DNA from 2 places in the Pseudomonas sp. NPDC087803 genome. Region 2 is predicted to be linked to the other one. Evidence: riboswitches for the same ligand, from Rfam matches in the RefSeq annotation. Region 2 holds a riboswitch; the other holds the start of a gene.
What was found. Region 2 has a riboswitch for cobalamin ahead of cobO (cob(I)yrinic acid a,c-diamide adenosyltransferase). Riboswitches for the same ligand answer to the same signal wherever they lie in the genome.
Positions count from the first base shown of each region.

Region 1: it holds a riboswitch for cobalamin, as region 2 does, so the genes downstream of both, cobW (cobalamin biosynthesis protein CobW) here and cobO (cob(I)yrinic acid a,c-diamide adenosyltransferase) in region 2, are expected to answer to the same signal.

Region 1 covers NZ_JBIUVO010000001.1:346,585-357,545, forward strand. Annotated here, with positions in the region: gene ACIOUG_RS01485 (VWA domain-containing protein) at 1-59, opposite strand, end outside; gene ACIOUG_RS01490 (ATP-binding protein) at 1-985, opposite strand, end outside; gene cobN (cobaltochelatase subunit CobN) at 1,129-4,977, opposite strand; gene cobW (cobalamin biosynthesis protein CobW) at 4,981-6,051, opposite strand; cobalamin riboswitch at 6,149-6,362, opposite strand; cobalamin riboswitch at 7,216-7,438, shown strand; gene ACIOUG_RS01505 (CbtB domain-containing protein) at 7,559-7,756, shown strand; gene ACIOUG_RS01510 (CbtA family protein) at 7,768-8,466, shown strand; gene ACIOUG_RS01515 (cobalamin biosynthesis protein) at 8,463-8,876, shown strand; gene cobM (precorrin-4 C(11)-methyltransferase) at 8,958-9,704, shown strand; gene nfuA (Fe-S biogenesis protein NfuA) at 9,896-10,480, opposite strand; gene ACIOUG_RS01530 (acyltransferase family protein) at 10,538-10,961, opposite strand, start outside.
Region 2 covers NZ_JBIUVO010000034.1:23,508-34,468, forward strand. Annotated here, with positions in the region: gene ACIOUG_RS17110 (cobyric acid synthase) at 1-875, opposite strand, end outside; gene cobD (threonine-phosphate decarboxylase CobD) at 872-1,864, opposite strand; gene cbiB (adenosylcobinamide-phosphate synthase CbiB) at 1,857-2,765, opposite strand; gene bluB (5,6-dimethylbenzimidazole synthase) at 2,762-3,412, opposite strand; gene ACIOUG_RS17130 (cobyrinate a,c-diamide synthase) at 3,409-4,809, opposite strand; gene cobO (cob(I)yrinic acid a,c-diamide adenosyltransferase) at 4,806-5,417, opposite strand; cobalamin riboswitch at 5,499-5,730, opposite strand; gene ACIOUG_RS17140 (hypothetical protein) at 5,896-6,480, shown strand; gene ACIOUG_RS17145 (PQQ-dependent sugar dehydrogenase) at 6,547-7,860, shown strand; gene ACIOUG_RS17150 (C40 family peptidase) at 7,993-8,529, opposite strand; gene ACIOUG_RS17155 (C40 family peptidase) at 8,750-9,364, opposite strand; gene hda (DnaA regulatory inactivator Hda) at 9,590-10,294, opposite strand; gene ACIOUG_RS17165 (AI-2E family transporter) at 10,514-10,961, opposite strand, start outside.

The sequences.
Region 1 (10,961 bases), on a different contig from region 2:
AGCTCGGCACTTCGCGGCGGGCACCGGTGGCCAGTGCCGGAGCGGGCATGTCGCCCCACTGCCCCTGTCCTTCGCTCGGGTCGATTTGGGTATTGGCCGAGGTTTGCGCGGGTGGTTGCGGACTGGAAGAAGAGGACTCTTTACGGCGATGACGCAGGGCGAATTCCGCTACCGCGTCGATATCCTGCTCGGCAATCGCTTCAGCGCCGCGCCATGCCGCATGCGCACGGGCCGCACGCAGCCAGACCAGATCGGCGCGCAAGCCATCAACACCTGCCGCAAAGCAACGCTCGGTTATCAGCGCCAATGCCACATCATCCAAGGCAATAGTCGCCAAGGCAGCGCGCGCCTGTTCGCAGCGTTCGCGCAGGGCTTGCTGCTGTGCTTCCCACTGCGCGCAGAACGCCTGCGGGTCGCTGTCGAAATCCAGCCGGCGGCGGATAATCTGCCCGCGTTCGGTCGGCGCGGTGTGGCCGCTGAGGGCGACGTTCAGGCCGAAGCGGTCGAGCAGTTGCGGCCGCAATTCGCCCTCTTCCGGGTTCATCGTGCCGATCAAGACGAACCGCGCCGAATGCCGATGGGAGATGCCGTCACGTTCGATCAGGTTGGTGCCGCTGGCCGCCACATCAAGCAGCAAATCCACCAGATGATCGGGCAGCAGGTTCACTTCGTCGACGTACAGCACGCCGCCATCAGCCTTGGCCAAAACACCGGGAGAAAACTGCGCACGACCTTCACTCAGCGCAGCGTCGAGATCGAGGGTGCCGACCAGACGCTCTTCGGTGGCACCCAGCGGCAGCGTGACGAACTGCCCGCTCGCCAGCAGATCGGCGAGACCACGGGCCAGGGTCGACTTGGCCATGCCGCGCGGACCTTCGATCAGCACGCCGCCGATTTTCGGGTCGATGGCGGTGAGGTACAGCGCCAGTTTCAGGTCATCGGCGCCGACCACGGCGGAGAGCGGGAAATGCGGGGTGTCGGTCATCTTCAATACTCGGTCATGGTCGGAGTGAATGCATTTCAATGTAGGAGTGAGCCTGCTCGCGATAGCGGTGGGTCAGCGACAAATAGGTTTGCTGATACACCGCTATCGCGAGCAGGCTCACTCCTACAAGGTATCGTGGTGTGTCAGGTGTCTTCTTCTATATCCAGCAGCAGGTTTTCCAGGGCCTCTTTGTAGACCCCGGGTTCCTGCCACATCCCGCGCTGCTGCGCTTCCAGCATGCGCTCGGTCATGTCGCGCAGCGCATGCGGATTGTGTTCGCGAACAAAATCCCGGGTCGCCGGATCGAGCAAATAGGCGTCGGCCAGCAACGCGTACTGATGATCGTCAATCAGCTGCGTGGTGGCGTCGAAAGCGAACAGGTTATCAACCGTCGCCGCCAGTTCGAACGCGCCTTTATAGCCGTGCCGCTTGACCCCGTCGATCCATTTCGGATTGGCCGCCCGCGAGCGGATCACCCGGTTCAATTCTTCTTTCAGGGTGCGGATTTTCGGCAGATCCGGCTGGCTGTGATCGCCGTGATAACTCGCCGCCGCTTCGCCACGCAGGGTTTCCACCGCCGCGAGCATACCGCCCTGAAACTGGTAATAGTCGTTGGAATCGAGCAAGTCGTGCTCGCGATTGTCCTGGTTCTGTAGCACTGCTTGCACCTGGCTCAGGCGCTGCACGAACTGCTCGCGAGCGGCGGTGCCTTCGTCAGAGCCGCCATAGGCGTAGGCACCCCAGTTCAGGTAAACCTCGGCCAGATCCTCGCGGGTTTGCCACAGGCGACCGTCGATCGCGCCCTGTACACCCGCGCCATACGCACCGGGTTTGGCACCGAAGATTCGCCAGCCAGCCTGACGCCGCGCGGCGTCGGCATCCAGCCCCGATTGCAGCAGCGCCTCGCGCTCGGACCGCACTTTCGCCGCCAGCGGATTGAGGTCATCCGGTTCGTCCAGTGCCGCCACCGCTTGCACGGCCGCGTCGAACAGGCGAATCAAATTGGCAAAGGCATCGCGGAAGAAACCCGAGACCCGCAGCGTGACATCGACCCGTGGCCGGTCGAGCAGGCTCAGCGGCAGAATCTCGAAATCATCGACGCGCTGACTGCCGGTGGCCCACACCGGACGCACACCCATCAGCGCCATGGCCTGGGCGATGTCGTCACCGCCGGTGCGCATGGTCGCAGTGCCCCACACCGACAGGCCGAGCTGACGCAGGTGATCGCCGTGATCCTGCAAGTGCCGCTCGAGAATCAGCGTGGCGGACTGGAAGCCGATGCGCCACGCTGTAGTGGTCGGGAGGTTGCGCACGTCCACCGAGTAGAAGTTGCGCCCGGTGGGCAGCACGTCGAGACGGCCACGGCTGGGTGCGCCGCTTGGGCCGGCGGGGACGAAGCGACCGTTGAGGGCGTCGAGCAGGCCGCGCATTTCGGCGGGGCCGCAGGCGTCGAGGCGTGGGGCGACGATTTCGCGCAGGTTTTCCAGGATCACGCTCACTTCAGCCCCCCTCGGTTCCTGTAGGAGTGAGCCTGCTCGCGATGGCGTCAGGTCAGGCAATTCAGTGTTGAATGACACACCGCTATCGCGAGCAGGCTCACTCCTACAAGGGGCGTGCACTGTTTGGGAGATCAGTTGGGTGGCGAACAGTTCGAGGCGTTCGCGGGTGTCGCCGGCGGTGCGCCAGATCTCGTCGCTGACGCTTTGCAGCTCCGGCGGACGCGGGCCGTTCCACGGATCGGCAAGTGCACAATCCAGCGGATCAAAGCCCAATTCAAACGCCTTGGCCAACGCCCGCAGCAAACTCGATTGCGCGCCTTTGCCGTCGCCACGCGGGATGCGCAGCAACGCCAGCAACGTGTCGATGCGCAACCGTCCGGAGGGCGACTCGCCGAAAATGTGCAGGCCATCGCGGATCTGCGATTCCTTCAGGTCACACAGATAGGTGTCCAGACGCGGCAGCCAGATCGCGGCGTCGGCGTCGCTGTCCATGCCCGCGTCGAGTTGCAGTTCGCGGTCGATCTGCGTCTCGCGCACCAGTTGCAGAATGTCGCGTTGCAACTCCCGCGCACGACGCGGATCGAGCAGTTGCGCCTCGTAATATTCGTCGGCCAGCAGCTCCAGATTGCGCAATGGGCCGTAGGTTTCGGCACGGGTCAGTGGCGGCATCAGGTGGTCGATGATCACTGCTTGCGTGCGCCGTTTGGCCTGCGCGCCCTCGCCCGGGTCGTTGACGATAAACGGATAGATGTTCGGCAGTGGTCCGAGCAGCGCGTCCGGCCAGCAATTCTCCGAAAGCCCCACGCCCTTGCCCGGCAGCCATTCGAGGTTGCCGTGCTTGCCGACGTGGATTACTGCGTGCGCGCCATAGGTGTTGCGCAGCCAGAAATAGAACGCCAGATAGCCGTGGGGTGGCACCAGATCCGGGTCGTGGTACACCGCGCTCGGATCGACCTGATAACCGCGCGCTGGTTGAATGCCGACGAAGGTCAGGCCAAAACGCAGACCGGCGATCATCATTCGTCCGTCGCGGCACATCGGATCATTTTGCGGCGGCCCCCAGCGCTCGACCACCGCCGCTTGATTGGCGGCGGGCAGCGCGTTGAACATCGTCAAGTAAGCGTCCATCGCCAGGCTTTGCTGGCACGGACGCAGGTCGATGCTGTCGAGGTCATTGCTGACGCCGCCGAGCAATTGCTGGATCAACGCGGTGCCGCTGTCCGGCAACTCCGCCGTCAACGGAAAGCCCTCAGCCTGCAACGCGCGCAGGATATTCAACGCCGCCGCCGGCGTGTCGAGACCGACGCCATTGCCAATCCGACCATCGCGGGTCGGGTAGTTGGCGAGGATCAACGCGATACGTTTTTCCGCGTTCGGCAGCCGCGCCAGATCACTCCAGCGCCGCGCCAGTTCGGCGACAAAATCCATGCGCTCGGGTTGCGCCCGGTAGCAGACCACGTCGGACTGGCTGCGCTCGCTGCGCCAGGCCAAGTCCTTGAAGCTGATCGGCCGGCTGATGATGCGCCCGTCGAGTTCCGGCAAGGCGATGTGCATCGCCAGATCCCGTGGCCCCAGACCCTGCTCGCTGTCGCGCCAGCCCGGTTCGTTGTCCTGAGCGCAAATCGCCTGGATCACCGGAATATTGCGCCGGAACGGCCGCAGGTGCGGGGCTTCCGGGCTGGATTGCGCGAACCCGGTGGTGTTGAGAATCACCGCCGCCTCGACCTCATCCAGCCAGTCCTCGACCACACTGAGGCAGCCGGGTTCTTTCAGGCTGGCGACCGCAATTGGCAACGGATTGAGCCCCGCCGCCTGCAAGCGCTGGCAGAACACATCGATGAACGCGGTGTTCGCCGCTTGCAAATGCGAGCGATAAAACAACACCGCCGTCACCGGGCGATCCGGCTGCCAATCGGCTTGCCAGTCGCTCAGTGCGGCGGTGTTTTTCTGTGGGTGGTAAATCGCCGTACGCGGCAGCGCTTGCGGCTCGCCCCAGGCGTAATCCCGCGCCAGCCAGCGGTTGGCCAGACAGTGGAAGAAGTCCAGCGCATTGCCCATGCCGCCCTGACGCAGGAACTGCCAGAGACGGTCACGATCTTCGGCGGGCACGGTGCTCAGGTCGCTGAGTTCCGGGTCGGGACGATCATCCCCCGGCACTAGAATCACCTGCACGCCGCGCTCGGACAACTCCACCAGACGCTCGACGCCATAGCGCCAATAAGCGATGCCGCCGTGCAGCGAGATCAGGATCACTTTGGCGTGACGCAGCACCTCATCGACATACAGATCGACCGAGGCGTGATTCTGCACCTGCATCGGATTGGCCAGACGCAGGCTCGGGTAATCCTCGGGCAGTTGCTGCGCCGCTTCGGCGAGCAGCGCCAGGCTGGAGTCGCCGCTGCATAGGATCACCAGCTCGGCGGGGGTTTGTCCAAGGTCGGCGATGTTGTCATCCGACACGAAACCGCCGGGCTGGGTCCTGAGCAGGTGCATGGTTTAAACGCTGAGCGCGGCGCGCAGCTGCGCTTCGAGCTGCGCGGCGTCGAGTTCCTGACCGATCAGCACCAGACGGGTGACGCGCGCTTCGTCAGCGCCCCACTGGCGGTCGAAGTGCTTGTCGAAACGCGTGCCCACACCTTGGATCAACAGGCGCATCGGCTTGTTCGGAATCGCCGCGAAACCTTTGACGCGCAGGATGCCGTGCTTGACCACCAATTGCGTCAGCGCGTCGAGCAGCAGGCTTTCGTCGGCTTGCGGCAGCTCGATGGAGATCGAATCGAAGGCGTCGTGATCGTGGTCGTCGTGATCGTCATCACCGTCGTGGTGGTGATCGTGATGGCTGTGGCGACTGTCGATGTGTTCTTCGGAACCGGCGCCGAGGCCGATCAACACGTCCAGCGGCAGGCGACCGTTGCTGGCTTCGATGATTTTTACGGCGGGCGGCAGTTCTTCGGCGACTTCAGCGCGAACGCGAGCCAGATCTTCCGCGCTGGTCTGGTCGGCCTTGTTGAGGATCACCAGGTCGGCGCTGGCCAGTTGGTCGGCGAACAGTTCGTGCAGCGGCGATTCGTGATCGAGGTTCGGATCGAGTTTGCGCTGGGCGTCGACCTGATCCGGGAACGCGGCGAAAGTGCCGGCGGCCACCGCCGGGCTGTCGACCACGGTGATCACCGCGTCAACCGTGCAGGCGCTGCGAATTTCCGGCCACTGGAAGGCTTGTACCAGCGGTTTTGGCAGGGCCAGACCGGACGTCTCGATCAGGATGTGGTCGAGGTCGCCGCGACGCGCAACCAGTTCGCGCATCACTGGGAAGAACTCTTCCTGCACCGTGCAGCACAGGCAGCCGTTGGCCAGTTCGTAGACGCGGCCGGTGGCTTCTTCTTCGGTGCAGCCGATGGTGCATTGCTTGAGGATTTCACCGTCGATGCCCAGTTCGCCAAACTCGTTGACGATCACCGCGATGCGGCGGCCCTGAGCGTTGTCGAGCATGTGTCGCAGCAAGGTGGTTTTGCCCGAGCCGAGGAAACCGGTGACGATGGTGACGGGGAGTTTGGCCAGTGTTTTCATCGGATGCCCTTTGGCAAGGTGGCGGGCATACGGGACGAGATCCGCTGCGAGCATGCGCGCGGAAGAATTCGCCACCGGATCACCCCGCCCGGTTGTAGTGAGAAATCTGTGACGAGGCAGGTCTCCTGGCTGACGGTGTTCAGGCCTTGGGCCGGGCATTCGTTGCGCCTTCCCGCGGGCTCAGTCGATTGAGCTGGCAGTGGCGTGGCAACGAACTTCACCGTTCACAGTTGCGGGGGCAGCCGCGGCTTTGACCGCGTTCCCTTCTTAGCTTCGGCGTGGGCCGAAGAACCTCGAAAGCGCAAGGCTACGCATCGGGTGGTGACCGGTCAATGGTTGGTGGATTTTTGGATTGGGGGCATATCCGTTCCTTCGGGTGTTGCCGCTGGCGGTTTCGCTCTTACAGCGAGTCACCTTTTCCAAACGCCGAAAAGGTAACCCAAAAGGCTTTGCCCCGGCGTACGGCACTTCGCTGAGGCTCAGTGTTCCCTCGCTACGGTGTCCATCCGGGGGCATCGCCTCCGGTTTGCTTCGCTGCACCTCCTCTCGATGTATGCGGCTTCGCCGCATGGCGCTGCGCGCCTAACCCCCGGATGAACACCTACGCTCGGCCTGCCGAAGGGGCTGAAGATCAAGATCCAAAGCCAAAGCCAAAGCCAAAGCCAAAGCCAAAGCAGATCAAAAGATCGCAGCCTTCGGCAGCTCCTACATGGGACTGGGTGCATTCAGTGAGAGATTGGTCGGCTGTCAGGCCGTCATCGCTGGCAAGCCAGCTCCAACAAAAATCACAGCAGACCGCATCCGCTTTTCACCACTCAACACAATGAGCGTTAGCTCGAGTACCGCTTTTGATCTGAGGGCCCGTCGGCAGGCTGAGTGGAGGGATTTATCCGGGGGTGGGAGCGTAGCGACCGTTTGGCGCAGCCAAACACAGCGAGAGGAGGTGCAGCGAAGCAAACCGTAGGCGCTGCCCCACGGATGAATCCCGCAGCGAAGGAACCCGAGCCTAGGCGAGGGCCGAACGTCAGGGCATAGACCTTTTGGTTACTTTTGGGGCGTTTGCCAAAAGTGACCCGCCGTAAGGGCGGAACCCTAAGTGGCCGTTACCGCAGCAACGGATATACCCACCCCACTCAATTGACTCAAATCCCCAACCCATGCTCTCCTACACACCTTGTTACGGGTGCCCTTCACAGGGTGAAACGGGAAACCGGTGAATCATGTGCTTTACTCAAAGCCATGTCAGTCCGGTGCTGCCCCCGCAACGGTAAGCGAGCGAAGCGTCAGATCCACTGTGCCAGTACGGCATGGGAAGGTGACGCTTGCAGGTCGGCCAGACGCCAACCCCTCGTGAGCCCGGAGACCGGCCCGCAACACACAGTGCGCATTTGCGTCGCTGAACATAACAAACCCGCGGTGGGCGGGCGCTGTTCGAACCTCTGCGTGCCCGACTCGCAGGGGTCTTCATGCGCTCGAAACACCCGCTGACACTCCAGAGGGAAGCGCCATGTCGATCATCAGCAGCACCGGTAGCAACACCGACAAAATCTCCAGCACCGCCACGTTGAGCCAACGCCTGACCGCCGCGATCTTCGCGTCGATCCTCGGCGCCAGCCTGGTGTACTTCGCCGGCTTCTCGCACATCGAAGCGGTGCACAACGCCGCTCACGATACTCGCCACAGCGCCGCGTTCCCGTGCCACTGAGACCTGCCGACATGATCAAGCGTATTGCGCAAACCGCAGGTTTCACCGGCCTGCTGGCCGCCCTGCTGCTGACTCTGCTGCAGAGTTTCTGGGTCTCGCCGCTGATTCTGCAGGCTGAAACCTTCGAAAAATCCGAACCGGTGGCGGTTCATGAACATGCAGCCGGCGCGGCTGCGCACACCCACGATGCCGAAGCCTGGGAGCCGGAAGACGGCTGGCAGCGTGTGGTCTCGACCACCGGCGGCAATCTGGTGGTGGCGGTCGGTTTCGCCCTGATGCTCGCCGGCCTGTACACCCTGCGTGCACCGACCAAAACCTCGCAGGGTCTGCTCTGGGGCCTAGCCGGTTACGCGACCTTCGTCCTCGCGCCAACCCTCGGTCTGCCGCCTGAACTGCCGGGCACCGCTGCCGCCGATCTGGCTTCGCGGCAAACGTGGTGGATCGGCACCGCCGCCTCCACCGCTGTCGGCCTGGCCCTGATCGTGTTCAGCCGTCACTGGCTGATGAAGCTGCTGGGCGTGGCAATCCTGGCCGTGCCGCACGTGATCGGCGCGCCGCAACCGGAAGTGCATTCGATGCTCGCCCCGGAAGCGCTGGAAGCTCAATTCAAAATCGCTTCGCAGTTGACCAACGTGGCGTTCTGGCTGGCCCTGGGCCTGATCAGCGCCTGGTTTTTCCGCCGCAAAAGCGAAGGTCAGTACCACGCATGACCGATGACCGCGCAGCGCCGACCTTCGTGGTCGGCCTGGGCTGCCAGCGCGGTTGCCCGGCCAGCACGCTGCGCGCGTTACTCGACCAGGCGTTGCAGGCGCATCGTATAGAACTTGCAGCGGTCAAGGCCTTGGCCAGCATCGATCTTAAACGCGATGAACCCGGCCTGCAGGAACTGGCCAGCCAACTGGCGTTGCCGCTGTTGTATTTCAGCAGCGACGAATTGGCCAGTTACCAGCAGCGGCTCAGCCACCATTCGCAGATCGCCTACGAACGCACCGGTTGCTACGGCGTGGCGGAAAGTGCCGCCCTGGCTCTTGCCGAGCATTTGATTCAGGCACCGGCAAAGCTGCTGATTTCCCGGCAGAAATACGCTCAGGCAACCTTGGCATTGGCCGGCGCTGCGTAAAATCCCGATAATCCCCCTGTTTGATCATGAGCAATCTTCATCTGAAGCGTTGCCCTGCCCCGTTTTTCACAGGATTTCTTCATGACCGTCTACTTCATCGGCGCCGGCCCCGGCGACCCGGAATTGATCACCGTCAAAGGCCAGCGGCTGATCCGCAGTTGCCCGGTGATCATCTACGCAGGCTCGCTGGTACCGGCCGCCGTGCTGGAGGGGCATCAGGCAGAGAGCGTGGTCAACAGCGCCGAATTGCACCTGGAACAGATCATTGAACTGATCAAATCCGCCCATGCCAAAGGCCAGGATGTGGCGCGGGTGCATTCGGGAGATCCAAGCCTGTATGGCGCGATTGGCGAGCAGATTCGTTATCTGCGCGAGTTGCAGATTCCGTTCGAGATCATTCCCGGCGTCACCGCCACCGCCGCCTGTGCAGCCTTGCTCGGCGCCGAGCTGACGCTGCCGGACGTGTCGCAGAGCGTGATCCTGACCCGCTACGCGGACAAGACCGCAATGCCGGCGGGTGAGGAGTTGAGCAGTCTGGCGCAGCACGGCGCAACCATGGCGATTCACCTGGGGGTTAACCATCTGCAGAAGATCATCGCGCAACTGCTGCCGCATTACGGCGCGGATTGCCCGATTGCAGTGATTCACCGGGCGACTTGGCCGGATCAGGATTGGGTGGTGGGGACACTGGAGGATATAGCCGCAAAGGTCGAGGCCAAGGGGTTTCGGCGCACGGCGTTGATTCTGGTGGGACGAGTGTTGGGGAGTGAGGTGTTCAGCGAATCGTCGCTGTATCGCGCGGGGCATGCGCATCTCTACAGACCCTGAGTCAGATGACTTTTGTGGCTGGGTACAAAACCTGTGGTGAGGGGATTTATCCCCGATGGGGTGCGAAGCAGCCCAAAAAAATGGAACTGCTGCGCAGTTCATCGGGGATAAATCCCCTCACCACAAAGTACGGGCATAAAAAAACGGCGCTCACGGGGCGCCGTTTTTCATGTTCGCAGTGAACACCTTACTCAGTAGTAGGCGTTTTCTTTCTGCGTGTGGTCGGTCACGTCGCGCACACCTTTGAGCTCTGGAATGCGCTCCAGCAAGGTGCGCTCGATGCCTTCCTTCAGGGTCACGTCGGCCTGGCCGCAGCCTTGGCAGCCGCCGCCGAACTGCAGCACGGCGATGCCGTCTTCAACCACATCGATCAGGCTGACCTGACCGCCGTGGCTGGCCAGCCCCGGGTTGATTTCGGTTTGCAGGTAATAGTTGATGCGCTCGTTGACCGGGCTGTCGGCGTTGACCATCGGTACTTTGGCGTTTGGCGCCTTGATGGTCAGCTGGCCGCCCATGCGGTCGGTGGCGTAGTCGACGACGGCATCGTCGAGGAACGCTTCGCTGAACGAGTCGATGTAGGCAGTGAAGCTTTTCAGCCCCAGCGCCGTGTCTTCAGGTTTTTCTTCGCCCGGCTTGCAGTAGGCAATGCAGGTTTCGGCGTACTGGGTGCCAGGCTGGGTGATGAAGACGCGGATGCCGATGCCCGGGGTGTTCTGCTTGGAGAGCAGATCAGCCAGGTAATCGTGGGCGGCGTCGGTAATGGTAATAGCGGTCATGGAAACTCCTCGCAGGCTTGGGCGCAGTTTACGCCAATCGTTGCGCCGGACAAAGTCCTAGTATTTTTGTCGGGAAAGATTCTCGACAGGCGCGCAAACCGGCTCGCGATCAATCCGCGCTTTAAGCCACTGATAGCTGCGTTTTTCCACCCATTCGTAGCTCAACCACGAACCCACGCCGATGGCCAGAGCGCAGCCGATGAACATCAGATACGGATTGATCCCGTAGCGCTGGCTGATAAAACCGCCAATCGACAGCACCAGCACATGCATCAGGTACACCGAATAAGAACAATCGCCCAGCAGCTTGAGCAGGTGGTTGCGCTCGACATAACGCTCCAGCGCCATGCACGACATCACCAGCACCGCGCTCGGCACACCCCAGTTCAACAACCGCGGTGCCGGCGCCAAGTGATAGATCGCCGACAACGCGCCGCCAATCGCCAACAGCGGCAGCCACAAGCCGGCGCCGATCCAGCCC
Region 2 (10,961 bases):
ATGATCAGGTCGGCGCCAGGAATCGCCTGCCCCGGGCCGATGAATTGCAGATCGACCTGCGGATGCAAACGCAGCGGATCAAAATCAGTGTGATTGCTGATGCGCGGCAGCACCGGCACCATCACTTTCAGCACCTGCTCGGCCTTGTCGGTCTGGCGCTGGTCGATGCCGTCCTCGGCCTCCAGATGCAGGTCCATCACGTACGGCAACACGCCGACCACCGGTTTGCCGGTGCGCTGTTGCAGCCAGTCGAGGCCCGGTTGCAGCAAGGCGATGTCACCGCGAAAACGGTTGATGATGAAGCCCTTGACCCGCGCCTGCTCACTCGGCGACAGCAACTCCAGCGTGCCGACCAGATGCGCGAAAACGCCGCCGCGATTGATGTCGGCAATCAGCAGCACCGGACAATCTACCGCTTCGGCAAAGCCCATGTTGGCGATGTCACCGGCACGCAGATTGATCTCGGCCGGCGAGCCGGCGCCTTCGACCATTACCAGCGGATACGCCGCGCTGAGCCGTTGGTGCGAAGCCAGTACCGCTTGCATGGCGATGGCTTTGTAGTCGTGATAGGCCACCGCGTTCATGCTGGTGACCGCGCGGCCATGGATGATCACCTGCGCGCCGGTGTCGCTGTTGGGCTTGAGCAGCACCGGGTTCATGTCGGTGTGCGGTTCGAGATGCGCGGCTTGCGCCTGCACCGCCTGCGCCCGGCCGATCTCGCCGCCGTCGGCGGTCACCGCGCTGTTGAGCGCCATGTTCTGCGGTTTGAACGGCACCACCGCCACGCCCTGACGGGTGGCCCAGCGGCACAGCGCCGTCACCAGCGTGCTTTTACCGGCGTCGGACGTGGTGCCTTGCACCATCAGCGTGGTCATTTCGATTCCTTGGCAAAGGCTTGCAGCGCCTGTTCGAGACGCGCTTCTTCAGCGGCGTTGGCGGGCAGACCGAAACGCAGACTGCTGTTGTGAACGAAGATGCGCAGGAGGATTCCGCGTCGGGCCATGAACTCGTGCAGCGCCGCCGCGTGCTCGGTGATCAGCCACTGAAATAACGCGCAACCGCCGTGGGGTTTGAAGCCGTAGCGCTCCAGCAGCAGCGCCAGACGTTCACTGGCCTCATCGCTGCGAATGCGTTGCCGGGTGTGCGCTTCGGTGTCTTGCAGACAGGCCTGACCAAGTACCCGTGTCGGCCCGCTGACCGCCCATGGCCCCACCTGCTCCGCGAGCAATCTGAGCAACTTGCGCTCAGCCAATACAAAGCCCAGACGCACCCCGGCCAGACCGAAAAACTTGCCGAACGAACGCAACACAATCAGGCCGACTTGATGGGTATGCGATGCCAGACTCAGCTGCGGCGTGTTGTCCATGAACGCTTCATCGACCACCAGCCAGCCGCCTCGCTGAGCCAGCCGCGCGTGCCAGTCGAGCAGCCGCGCCGGGGTCAGGCTCAGGCCGGTGGGGTTGTTCGGATTAACCACCACCAGCACGTCGAGGCTGTCGAGAAAGAACTCGACTTCCTGCTCCAGCACTTCGCGCACGATGTAACCACTGCGCCGCCAGGCTTCGGCGTGCTCGGCATAACACGGCGACAACACACCGACCTTGCCAGCGCGGCGCAGACGCGGCAGCAACTGGATCGCCATTTGCGAACCGGCCACCGGCAGCACCTGCGGGGCGCCGTAGTAATCGCACGCGGCCTGCTCCAGCCCGTCGTCGGTTTCCGGCAAGCGTGCCCAGGCGCGCAACGGAATTTCCGGCAGCGCAAACGGCCACGGCGCGAGGCCGCTGGACAAGTCGAGCCAGTCAGCCTCGGCAATTCCGTAATCGAGTGCAGCCTTGCGCAGCCGGCCACCGTGCTCAAGCATAGAATTCAGCCCCCACGCAGAGAATCAGCAGCCATAACCATACCCCGCGCTGGACCAATTGCCAGCCGCGATCAATCGAATCGGCATCCGCCGGCGGACCTTCGCCCAGTTGTGGACGCTCATGCAGTTCGCCGTGATAGATCGCCGGCCCGCCCAGTTCGACGCCCAACGCACCGGCGCCGGCCGCCATCACCGGACCGGCGTTAGGGCTGTCCCATTGCGGCCCCTGATTGCGCCAGCACTTCCAGGCGAGCCGGGTGTTGCCCAGCAGCGCGTAGGTCAGCGCCACCAGCCGGGCCGGAATGTAGTTGAGCACGTCGTCGATTTTTGCCGCGCACCAGCCGAAGCGCTCGAAGCGTTCGTTGCGATAGCCCCACATCGCGTCGAGCGTATTGCTCAGGCGATAGAGGACCACGCCCGGCGCACCGGCCACGACAAACCAGAACAGCGCGGCGAACACCGCGTCACTGCCGTTTTCCAGCACCGATTCGGTGGCGGCACGGGCGACGGCGGTGCTGTCCAGTTCGCTGGTCTGGCGACTGACCAGATAGCCGACACGCTTGCGCGCTTCTTCCAAATCATCCGCGCGCAAGGCGGCGGCTACCGGCGCGACATGCTCACCGAGGCTGCGCATGCCGAGGGCGCAATACAGCGCCAGAATCTCGACGATCCAGCCCACGTACGGTGCCCAGGAAAACGCGGTGGCGAGCAAGGTCAGCGGCAGCACCGCGATCACCCACGCAGTGACCCCGTGACTGCGCCAGCCACGCCCGCCCGCATTGAAACGGCGCTCGATGCGCCCGGCAAAATTGCCGAACGCCACCAGCGGATGCCAGCGTTTCGGTTCACCCAGCAGCGCATCCAGCGCGACCGCGGCGACACTCAACAACGCCACACTCATTGACTCACTCCCCAATAATTTTCGTACAGCAACTCATTGAGCGGACGCGCCTGCGCCCACCCTTCGAGTACCAGCATCGGCGCCGGATAGAATTCCTTGACCGGCCCCAGGCACAACACTGCCAGCGGCTTGGCCCCGGCCGGCAACTGCAGCAGATCCGCCAGTGCCTGCGGTTCGAACAGCGAGACCCAGCCCATGCCCAGTCCTTCGGCACGGGACGCCAGCCACAGATTCTGGATCGCGCAGGACAGCGAGGCCATGTCCATTTCCGGCAGCGTGCGACGGCCGAAAATGTGTTTTTCGCGATCGTCCATCAGTGCTGCGACCAACACTTCGGCGCAGTCGTTGATGCCTTCGACCTTGAGCTTCATGAACTCATCACTGCGCTCGCCGAGGGCTTCGGCGGTACGCACGCGTTCTTCTTCGACGAGGTGCTGAATCTGCCCGCGCAAGGCGCGGTCGCTGATGCGGATGAAGCGCCATGGCTGCATCAGGCCGACGCTGGGCGCCTGATGCGCGGCTTCGAGCAGGCGGCGCAGCAGCTCCGGTTCGACCGTGCCGCCGGTGAAGTGACGCATGTCGCGGCGTTCGGCGATGGCTTTATAGATCGCTGTGCGCTCGGCCTCGGAATATGCGTTGTCGGTCATGGCCCCATCGCTGGCAAGCCAGCTCCCACAGGGGATCGCGTTTCTTCAGGCATGACACCGGCCACTGTGGGAGCTGGCTTGCCAGCGATGGCGGTCTTGAGATCTGGCGCAAACAATGCGGCAATCGCCGTCGGATTCGACGGAAAGTAAAAATGCACATACGACGCCGTCATCCGCCCTTGCCGATAAACCGCCTCCGCCCCGCGCCCGCCATTCGGGCTCAGGCCTCGGGCAATCGGTGTCAGCTCGGTGCTGGTCAGGGAATGGTGATAGGTGTGACCGCGCAGCGAGCCCTCTGGCAAATCCACCGCTTGCAGTGCCAGTGCCGCCAGACGTTTTTGCATCACCGCCTCACCGCGCAGCAGCCCGACCAATTCGGCGCGGGCGCCGTCAACGTCGGTCAACGCGTCGAGCAGATAGAGCATCCCGCCGCACTCGGCGAGCAATGGTTTGCCGGCGGCGTGGTGCGCACGGATCGCGTCGAGCATCGGAGTGTTTTGCGCCAGCGCGACATGGTGCAATTCCGGGTAACCACCGGGCAGATACAGACTGTCGGCCTCGGGTAATTGCGTATCGCGGATCGGCGAAAAGAAACTCAACTCGGCGCCCATCGCCCGCAGCAGATCGAGACTGGCGCCATAGGTGAAGGCAAAAGCCTCATCGCGAGCGACGGCGATGCGCACGCCATCGAGCAGCGGTTCAGCAGGGATCATTTCAGGCGCGGCGAATGCCACGGCCGGTGGCAGCGCTACCTGGCAACTGCTGGCCAAGGCTTCGGCGGCGGCGTCGAGGCGCAGGTCGAGGTCATTCAGTTCGCTCGCCTGCACCAGACCGAGATGGCGGCTCGGCAACTCGATCCCGGTTTCCCGGGACAATGCGCCGTACCAGCGCAAACCTTCGGTGAGGCTGCCTTCGAGCAATTGCGCATGACGCAGGGTGCCGACCCGGTTGGCGAGGACGCCGGCAAACGGCAGGTCCGGCTGATAGCGCGCCAGCCCCAACGCCAATGCGCCGAAGGTCTGGGCCATGGCGGTGCCGTCAATCACGCCGAGCACCGGCACACCGAAATGCCGCGCCAGATCGGCGCTCGACGGCGTGCCGTCGAACAGGCCCATCACGCCTTCGATCAGGATCAGATCGGCTTCGGCGGCGGCTTCCCACAACAGACGGCGGCTTTCTTGCTCGCCGACCATCCACATGTCCAGTTGATACACCGGCGCACCGCTGGCGCGCTCGAGAATCATCGGGTCGAGAAAGTCCGGGCCGCACTTGAACACGCGCACCTTGCGCCCCTGATTGCGGTGCAAGCGCGCGAGCGCGGCGGTGACGGTGGTCTTGCCCTGACCGGAGGCCGGCGCGGCGATCAATACCGCCGGGCAGTGACGTGGTTGATTCAAAGTTCGACGCCTTTCTGCGCTTTGATGCCGGCCTGGAAGGCGTGTTTGAGCATGCCCATTTCGGTGACGGTATCGCCCATCTCGATCATTTCCGGCTTCGCCGCGCGACCGGTGACGATCACGTGCTGCATCGGCGGACGCGCCTGCAAGTCACTGAGCACCTGATCCAGATCGAGGTAGCCGTGCTTGAGCGCGATGTTCAGCTCATCCAGCACCACCAGACCGATCGACGGATCGCGCAGCAGCTCGCGGGACACGGCCCACGCGGCTTCGGCTGCGGCGATGTCACGTTGGCGGTCCTGGGTTTCCCAGGTAAAGCCCTCGCCCATCACGTGAAAACGCACTTGCTCGGGGAAGCGGCGGAAGAACAGTTCTTCGCCGGTGCTGTTACGGCCCTTGATGAACTGCACCACGCCGCACTGCATACCGTGGCCCATGGCGCGGGCGAGCATGCCGAACGCCGAGCTGCTTTTGCCTTTGCCATTGCCGGTCAGCACCAGCACCAGGCCGCACTCGTCAGGCGAATTGGCGATGCGTTCGTCGATCACGGCTTTTTTGCGCTGCATACGCGCCAGATGGCGTTCGTCGCGCTCGGGGGAATCGGTCATGGGGGGAGCTCTCCGTTGAGGCTGGATAACGGCGGGCAGGCACAAGAATAGACGGCAAAAAGCCTGGCATCGCCCACCGTGATGCCGCTGGATGGATCAGGCCGGTCTCCGGGCTCATGAGCGGCGAATCGCCTGACTGCGCGCCTTCCCGCGTCGGTCGACACAGTGGCTCAATGCGCAGTTTTCACTCATTTACCGTTGCGGGGGCAGCGCCGGGATCGTGATCGTTCTTCGCCTGAAGACAACCCTCACCGGCTTCCCTGTTTCACTCTGTCGACACGCGTCACAGAGCACCTGAAACAAGCCGCGAAGGTTAGAGGGTTGGGGGTGGAGCGTCAATTAAAGAGGGGGCCGTCGGGCGAATAACTGCCGCCGATCAATTATCTGACGCCAATCTTGTGCCACGCTGAGACAAATGATATCAAAGAGCCATGCTTTTTGACTGAAAAAGCACACCACAACAATAAGGATGATGACGATGCAAGGCATGATCATCAGCAACCCGCGCCTGGAATTCCTGCGCCCGATGCTGGAACGCTGGTTTGACTGTATCGACCGCTACAACTCCATTCGCGGCGACAACGACACCCCTTACTGGCATGACGAGAAAGCCAATCTCGGATTGCTCTCCGCGGCGGCATGGATGGCCGAACTGGTGACCCTCTGCGATACCGCCACCCGCAAGCAGAACGAAGAAGGCGAACGCAATGCCCGCGCCGACCTGTTCATCGCCGGCGCCGAAGACCGCGCCTACCTTCAAGCGACCCAGCGCTGGCCACGGGTCAGCAACCTGAATCTGACCCAGGCCCTGCTGGACATCACCAGCGACGCCAAACGCATCAGTTTTGCCAGCGACCTCAAGCTCGGCTGCCTGTTTGTCGCCCCGCAAAAGGCCCAGCACAGCGCCAGCCCCGAAGAGTTGCAGGACATGGTCGACGACCTGCAAAAGGAACACAGCTGCGCAGTGGCCTGGTATTTCCCCTACGCCTACCGCAAGTTGCACAGCGAAGCGGGCAACTATCACCCGGGCATCGCCGTGCTGTTCAAAGAGGCCCGCGGTTGAGCAGTTGAACCATCGGGTGCGCGCGCTCCTCTATGATTAAGCATGCATTCATAGGGAAGATCAGTAATGCGCAAAACCCAACTCGCTCTCGTCATCGCCCTCGCCGGAGGGCTCGCCGCCTGTGGTGAATCCTCCAGCCTGCAAGTGTCCGACGGCACCGGTCCGTCACCGAAGCTGCCCGAGCCAAACAAAACCCTGATCCCGACGGTGAACATCGCCCCGGCGATCGGCTGGCCTGCGGGCGGCAAACCGACCGCCGCGGCCGGCACGCAAGTCGCAGCATTCGCCGAAGGCCTCGATCACCCGCGCTGGCTTTACGTGCTGCCCAACGGTGACGTGCTGGTGGCGGAAACCAACGCCCCGCCCAAGCCTGACGACAGCAGCGGCATTCGTGGCTGGGTGATGAAGAAAGTCATGGGCAAGGCCGGCGCCGGCGTGCCGAGCCCGAATCGCATCACCCTGCTGCGCGACGCCGACCACGACGGCGTGGCCGAGACCCGCACGGTGTTTCTGCAAAACCTCAATTCGCCGTTCGGCATGACGCTGGTCGGCAATGACCTGTACGTCGCTGACACCGATCGCCTGCTGCGCTTCCACTACGAACCCGGCGCGACCGAGATCAAGACCCAGCCAATCAAAGTCACCGACCTGCCGGGCGGCACGCTGAACCACCACTGGACCAAGAACGTCATCGCCAGCAAGGACGGCAGCAAGCTGTACGTCACCGTCGGCTCGAACAGCAACGTCGGCGAGAATGGTCTGGATAAAGAGGAAGGTCGCGCGGCGATCTGGGAAGTGGACCGGGCTACCGGCAACCACCGGATTTTCGCCTCGGGCATTCGCAACCCCAACGGTCTCGCCTGGGAGCCCACCAGCGGCGCGCTGTGGACAGCGGTCAACGAGCGGGACGAAATCGGCAGCGACCTGGTGCCGGACTACATCACCTCGGTCAAGGACGGCGGCTTCTATGGCTGGCCCTTCAGCTACTACGGTCAACACGTGGATGTGCGCGTGACACCGCAGAATCTGGACCTGGTGGCCAAAGCCATCGCCCCGGACTATGCCGTAGGCCCGCACACCGCCTCGCTGGGCCTGACGTTCGCCGAAGGCAACAGCCTGCCGGCACAGTTCAAGGAAGGCGCATTCGTCGGCCAGCACGGCTCGTGGAACCGCAAACCGCACAGTGGCTATAAAGTGATTTTCGTACCGTTCGCCGCTGGCAAGCCGAACGGAGCACCGGTGGATGTGCTGACCGGTTTCCTCGACAAGGACGAGAACGCTTTGGGCCGCCCGGTAGGCGTGGTGATCGACCAGCAAGGGGGGTTGCTGGTGGCGGATGATGTGGGGAACAAGGTGTGGCGGGTATCGTCCGCCAAGTAACTTGGTCTATCCCAAAACAACTGTAGGAGTGAGCCTGCTCGCGATGACGGTGTCACATTCAACATCAGTGTTGATTGATCAACCGCTATCGCGAGCAGGCTCACTCCTACATTGGATTGTGAGCTATTTGAACTACGGGTTATGCGCCAGATGCTCCGGCTGCAACACCCGCTTGGCACTCAGATACGCCTTCTGCCAGTACGCCTTTGACAGGCTGTCCAGCTTCACCGTACCGCCCGTCGCCGGCGCATGCACGAAGCGCCCTTCCCCGACGTAGATCCCCGCATGACTGACCTGCGAACCGCCATTGGTGGCGAAGAAGATCAGGTCGCCGGTCTGCAAACCCTCTTTGCCGACATTCGGCGCCTGCATCACGATCATCTCGCGGGTAGAGCGCGGCAAGGAGATACCGGCAGCATCGCGGTAGACGAAACCGATCAGGCCGCTGCAATCAAACCCGGAGTCTGGTGTGTTGCCGCCCCAGCGATAAGGCGTGCCGACCAGGCCCAGCGCGCGAAACAGCACGTCTTCGGCAGCAGGCGAAAAAGCTTGGGAGGGCCCGAATACCACCGGGGCGCGCACCACGGGCGCAGGCGGCGGAGTGCGGCTGGCGCAGGCGCTGAGCAGCGCTGCGAAGAAGATCAATGTGAGGCGGGCCGACATTGTCATAAGCAGAACATCCTGATCTGGCTGCGGCTTTCTCTGCCGAATGGACAGAAACAAAACCGCCTGCGCAGCACGCAGGCGGTTTGCCATCAATATAGACACAGGATTCTAGCGGCTACGCGGCAAACTTCAAGTAAGACTTTAACTTCACCTTGTAAAGTCTAAGTCTACTCCCCTGCCGGGAAGCTTTTTTGTCGCCACGGACGTGGCGACAACGGGGAAATTACTTGCGGGCAGTGACCACGGTCGGTGCCATCGCGAGGGCGCGCTTGGCTTCGATGAAGGTCTTGCTCCAGTAGCTGTCACCCAGGCTGTCGATGCGAACACCGCCGCTGCGACGACTGCTGGAGTGGATGAACTGGTTGTCACCCAGGTAGATCCCGGCGTGACTCACGCGACCGCGACGACCATTGGTGGCGAAGAACAGCAGATCGCCTGGCTCGAGGTTGCTGCGCGAGACCAGCGGGGCATCCACGTTGATCATTTCGCGGGTGGAGCGCGGCAGATTCATGCCGGCTTCTTCGCGGAACAGGTAACCGATGAAACCACTGCAGTCGAAGCCGGCTTCAGAGGTACCGCCAAAACGGTAACGGGTACCGATCAGGGACATGCCGCGTTCAAGAATACTGTCGGCCAGAACCGGGAGCTCGTACGGCTTCTTGTTGAAGTCCGAGAGTTCTTTTTCGGTGTCCAGCTCTTCCTGATAAATAACGGAAGACTGGGCAGTGGCGGAATTTTTAACCTGTTGAGACTGCTCTTGAACTGGAGAATGAGCAGCGCAACCGAACAACAGGGTGACGAGTGCGAGAGGCACGAGGGGTGCGAAGCGATTTAGCATGGGCACGACCGTGGCTGAAGTTGTAAAGAAGCCGAGACTATGCCCGCTATCGGCCTCATTTGCAAATTCAATCGATCTTTTTGTGACTTCCCGGTTTCTCGTTTACATCTAAGCGCTTAAGCCCATTTCATTCGATACGCGGTCTGCACAGGGTGCGGAAACGCGGATTTTCTGGCGCCTGAAATATGTCGAAACGCGCTGAAAGCCGCGTATTTCAAGGGCTGGTTACCAACCAAGGGTTTCTTTCAGGAACGGAATCGTCAGCTTGCGTTGCGCCTGCAACGAGGCCTGATCCAGCTGTTCGAGCAGGTCGAACAATGCACTCATGCTGCGGGTGCCACGGGTCAGAATAAAATGTCCGACTTCATCGGTCAGGTGCAGACCGCGACGTGAAGCGCGCAATTGCAACGCACGCAATTTGTCTTCATCGGAGAGTGGGCGCATCTGGAAGATCAGCGCCAGGGTCAGGCGCGATTTCAGGTCGGCCAGCTTCACTGGTAATTCGCGTGGCGAGGTTGAAGCGGCAATCAGCAGGCGGCGACCGCTGTCACGCAGACGATTGAACAGATGAAACATCGCCTCTTCCCAGTCCGCCTTGCCGGCAATCACCTGCAAGTCATCCAGGCAGACCAGTTCGTACTGTTCAAGGTTGTCGAGGATTTCGATGCCGCGATCCATCAACTCGGCCAGCGGCAGGTACACCGCCGGTTCACCCATCTGCTCGAAACGCAGGCAAGCCGCCTGCAACAGATGTGTACGCCCTACCCCATGCTTGCCCCACAGGTAGATCAGGCTTTCGGTCCAGCCGGCGTCGGCTTCGCATAGGCGCTCGACATAGCCGAGTGCAGCGGCATTGGCGCCTGGGTAGTAGTTGATGAAGGTGGCGTCGTCACGCAGACGCACACCTAGGGGCAGCTGAATCGGTTTCATGCTGACTGAACAGTTCTCAAGGAACCGTTAGTGGCCTCTGTGTAAAGTTTGCGAAGTTTATACCCGTGAAGCTGAGCGCACAATGCGACAGACCCCAAGCAAAATCAAAGGTTTGCGTTAACAGGCTGGTTTTATGGCAGTTTCTCTGGCGCGGTATCTAGCGAACCCCGCGCAAAACATGGGCCAACCCGGCGCGAGGCCGGGCCGCCCGTGACCGGATTACAACTCAGGTTCATCGGTCCCGCTGTAGATATCCGAGTCCTTGTACAAATCGTGCACGTGACGCACCAGCACCATGATCACCGCCGCCACCGGCAGTGCCAGCAGGACGCCGGTAAAGCCGAACAGCTCGCCACCGGCCAGGATCGCAAAGATCACCGCCACCGGATGCAGGCCGATCCGGTCGCCCACCAGCAGCGGCGTCAGCACCATGCCTTCCAGGGCCTGGCCGACCATGAACACCGCAACGATCCCGATCATCGGATACAGATCGCCACCGAACTGGAACAGCCCGGCAATCAACGCCGCGCCAATGCCGATTACAAAGCCCATGTACGGCACGATTGCCGCGAGGCCGGCGATCAGGCCGATCAACAGGCCCAATTCCAGACCGACGATCATCAGGCCCGCCGCATAAATCACGCCCAGCGCCAGCATCACCAGCAGT